Regions from separate parts of the Streptomyces sp. NPDC058674 genome, predicted to be linked through region 1. Evidence: predicted binding sites of a transcription regulator. Region 1 holds the regulator's gene; the other holds the start of a gene.
The links. The regulator HrcA, encoded in region 1, represses chaperone genes, less so after heat shock. The targets are predictions, from matches to a motif close to TTNGCACTCNGNNNNNCNGAGTGCNAA.

Region 1 (2,196 bases):
CCGGCCGACACTAGGAGAGCCGCGGCGCTCACGCCCCCGACACGCCGAAACGCACGGCCAGTGCGGCGCGTTGCACGCGGACGAACGCCGCGTCGACCACCGCTCCGTGACCCGGCACGTACAGGGCGTCGTCACCGCCGAGGGCGAGCACCCGGTCCAGTGCCTCGGGCCAGCGCGACGGCACGGCGTCCCGGCCCGCCTGCGGCTCGCCGGACTCCTCGACCAGGTCCCCGCAGAAGGCCACCTCCCGCTCGCCCGGCACGAAGACCGCCAGGTCGTGCCCCGTGTGCCCCGGTCCCACATTGGCCAGCAGCACCCGCACCCCGCCCAGCTCCAGCGTCCACTCGCCGGACACCGGGTGCCGGGGGAGCACCAGCACCTCCACGGCCTGCGCCGCCTCCGCCTCCGCGAGACCGTGCCCCACGGCGGACTGCCGCAGCTGCTCGCGCCCGGTGTTGTCCAGTACGGAGTCCAGCCCGACCGCCGCGTACACCTCGGCCCCGGAGAAGGCGGCCGCACCCAGCACGTGATCGAAATGACCGTGCGTGAATGCGATATGGGTCACGCGCCGGCCCGTCAGGCGCTCCGCCTCCGCGCGGACCCGGGCGCCCTCCCGCAGGGACGAGCCCGGGTCGACGAGGAGCACCGCGTCGTCGCCCACCACCAGCCCCACCGTGCAGTCCCACACCGGAAGGCGGCGCCGTCCGGTCCGTCCGGTCAGCCGTTCCCAGCCCGCCTCTTCCCAACGCACGTCCATGCGGCGACGCTACCTTGGCGGGCCGCCCTTGCCAGGGTCTGACCACCCGGCCGTACACTGAGCGGGGGATCTCTGGCACTCGAACTCCCAGAGTGCCAAACGACCGCGGCAACGGACCACAGCTGGAGGTGTGCGCGATGCTCAGTGAACGCAGACTCGAAGTCCTGCGCGCCATCGTCCAGGACTACGTCGGGACGGAGGAGCCGGTCGGCTCCAAGGCGCTGACCGAGCGGCACCGGCTCGGCGTCTCGCCCGCCACCGTGCGCAACGACATGGCCGTGCTGGAGGAGGAGGGCTACATCGCCCAGCCCCACACCAGCGCCGGCCGCATCCCCACGGACAAGGGCTACCGGCTCTTCGTCGACCGGCTGGCGGGGGTCAAACCGCTGTCGACCCCCGAGCGCCGGGCCATCCAGAACTTCCTCGACGGCGCCGTGGACCTCGACGACGTGGTCGGCCGCACGGTGCGGCTGCTCGCGCAGCTCACCCGGCAGGTCGCCGTCGTCCAGTACCCCTCGCTGACGCGCTCCACCGTGCGCCACGTCGAGCTGCTGTCGCTGGCCCCGGCCCGGCTGATGCTCGTACTGATCACGGACACCGGGCGCGTCGAGCAGCGGCTCATCGACTGCCAGGCCCCTTTCGCGGACACCTCGCTCGCGGACCTGCGGGCCCGGCTCAACAGCCGCGTCGTCGGGCGCCGCTTCACCGATGTGCCCCCGCTCGTCCAGGACCTGCCCGAATCCTTCGAGGCGGAGGACCGCGGCACGGTTTCCACCGTGCTCGCGACGCTCCTCGAAACCCTGGTCGAGGAGGCCGAAGAGCGGCTGATGATCGGCGGAACCGCCAATCTCACCCGCTTCGGACACGATTTTCCCCTGACGATCAGGCCGGTGCTCGAGGCGCTGGAGGAGCAGGTCGTGCTCCTCAAGCTGCTGGGCGAGGCCAGTGAGTCGGGAATGGCCGTACGGATCGGGCATGAGAATGCCTACGAGGGACTGAACTCCACGTCCGTCGTCTCGGTCGGTTACGGTTCGGGCGGCGAATCCGTCGCCAAACTCGGCGTGGTCGGACCGACCCGCATGGATTACCCCGGAACGATGGGAGCGGTACGCGCAGTGGCACGTTACGTCGGACAGATCCTGGCGGAGTCGTAAGTGGCCACGGACTACTACGCCGTTCTCGGCGTGCGCCGCGACGCCTCCCAGGACGAGATCAAGAAGGCATTCCGGCGGCTTGCGCGCGAGCTGCACCCGGATGTGAACCCCGATCCCAAGACGCAAGAGCGTTTCAAGGAGATCAACGCGGCGTACGAGGTGCTCTCGGACCCGCAGAAGAAGCAGGTCTACGACCTCGGCGGCGATCCGCTGTCCTCCTCGGGCGGCGGCGGCGCGGGCGGTTTCGGGGCGGGTGGCTTCGGCAACTTCTCCGACATCATGGAC
Region 2 (2,196 bases), on a different contig from region 1:
AGTCCGAGTCGGAGTTCTCGATCTCGGCGCGGATCTGGTTAACGCGACCGGCGACCTGGTCGCTGTCGCCGGCACCGTCGACGATGGTGGTCTCGTCCTTGGTGATGACGACCTTGCGGGCGCGGCCCAGCAGGTCGAGACCGGCGTTCTCCAGCTTGAGGCCGACCTCCTCGGAGATGACGGTGCCGCCCGTGAGGATGGCGATGTCACCGAGCATGGCCTTGCGGCGGTCGCCGAAGCCCGGGGCCTTGACGGCGACGGACTTGAAGGTGCCGCGGATCTTGTTGACGACCAGGGTCGACAGGGCCTCGCCCTCGACGTCCTCGGCGATGATCAGCAGCGGCTTGCCGGACTGCATGACCTTCTCCAGGAGCGGCAGCAGGTCCTTGACCGAGCCGATCTTGGAGTTGACGATCAGGACGTACGGGTCGTCGAGGGACGACTCCATGCGCTCCATGTCGGTGGCGAAGTACGCCGAGATGTAGCCCTTGTCGAAGCGCATGCCCTCGGTGAGCTCGAGCTCCAGACCGAAGGTCTGGGACTCCTCGACCGTGATGACGCCTTCCTTGCCGACCTTGTCCATCGCCTCGGCGATGAGCTCGCCGATCTGGGTGTCGGCGGCGGAGATGGAGGCCGTGGAGGCGATCTGCTCCTTGGTCTCGACGTCCTTGGCCTGGGCCAGCAGGGCGGCGGAGACGGCCTCGACGGCCTTCTCGATGCCACGCTTGAGGGCCATCGGGTTGGCGCCGGCGGCTACGTTGCGCAGGCCCTCGCGGACGAGCGCCTGGGCGAGCACGGTCGCGGTGGTCGTACCGTCGCCGGCGACGTCGTCCGTCTTCTTGGCGACTTCCTTGACCAGCTCGGCGCCGATCTTCTCGTACGGGTCCTCGAGCTCGATCTCCTTGGCGATGGAGACGCCGTCGTTGGTGATCGTGGGCGCGCCCCACTTCTTCTCAAGGACGACGTTGCGACCCTTGGGGCCAAGGGTGACCTTGACGGCGTCGGCGAGCTGGTTCATCCCACGCTCGAGACCGCGCCGGGCCTCCTCGTTGAACGCAATGATCTTGGCCATCTGAAGTGGTCCTCCCGGACAGCGGTGGATTGCTCCGGACCGCGCCCGCGCCCGCGACGGACGGCCTGCGTGCCCGGCGGTTCCTTCCCGCCGGACCCTGCGGGCCTCACCGACCCGGTCCTCGTTTCAGTAGCACTCTCCACTGGAGAGTGCTAACGCCAATGATTAGCACTCGACCCCCTCGAGTGCAAGCGGCTTCGACCAAGACCCGGCCAACGGTCAGTCGCCGCACGGGTCGCGCGGGCCCGGCGCACGAGGGGCCCACACCCCGTGTCCGGGATGTGGGCCCCTCGTGGTGCCTGGTGCGTACGCGTCGGTGGTCGATCGCGCTCGGACTAGCCGACCGCCAGCTTGACCATGTCGGCCTGCGGCCCCTTCTGGCCCTGCGAGATCTCGAACTCGACCCGCTGACCCTCTTCAAGGGTGCGGTAACCGTCCATCTGGATGGCGCTGTAGTGGACGAACACATCCGCGCCACCGTCGACCGCGATGAAGCCGTAGCCCTTCTCCGCGTTGAACCACTTGACGGTGCCCTGAGCCATGCCTAACTCCCCTATTACTGGCCCTTGCGCAGGAACGCACTTCGCGATCCCGGGTCAGAACTTGCGTCGGAACGCGTCGACCGAGGCTGAATGTATCCGCGCCGGTGCTGTCTGCAACAGGTCAATCCGACGAGAATTCAGGACACCCGAAAAGATTGAAAAAGAGTGAAAATTTGACATATTCCAGGGCAACTCGGGCCCGGCATATCTCGCCAAAGCCTCATACGGCACGTGCACATTGACCCGATGTCGACCCTGACGCGGCCCGTTCATATGCGGCGGGCAAGAACAGCGGAGGGGACTTCCCCAACCTTACCGCGCCCAATCAAGCAGAATTGCCCCCTCCGCTTATGAGCGGAGGGGGCAATTTCGGTTTTCGCGTGTCACCTACAGGTGATCAGCAGCCGCCCGCGACGGCCGGGATGATCGAGACGCCGGCGCCGTCCGGGGTCACGGCCTCCAGACCGCCCTCGAAGCGCACGTCGTCGTCGTTGACGTACACGTTGACGAAGCGGCGCAGCTTGCCCTGGTCGTCCAGGACGCGCGCGGCGATGCCCGGGTGGCTCTTCTCCAGCGACTCGA

Region 2: a site for HrcA is predicted at 1,238-1,264, ahead of groL (chaperonin GroEL). Genes of this name have one in related genera too.

The regions. Positions count from the first base shown of each region.
Region 1 is NZ_JBHXSC010000054.1:18,256-20,451, forward strand. Features, by position in the region: gene ACFWU6_RS24530 (MBL fold metallo-hydrolase) at 29-757, opposite strand; gene hrcA (heat-inducible transcriptional repressor HrcA) at 895-1,911, shown strand; gene dnaJ (molecular chaperone DnaJ) at 1,912-2,196, shown strand, end outside.
Region 2 is NZ_JBHXSC010000012.1:104,405-106,600, forward strand. Features, by position in the region: gene groL (chaperonin GroEL) at 1-1,072, opposite strand, end outside; gene ACFWU6_RS09510 (cold-shock protein) at 1,408-1,614, opposite strand; gene ACFWU6_RS09515 (MoaD/ThiS family protein) at 2,012-2,196, opposite strand, start outside.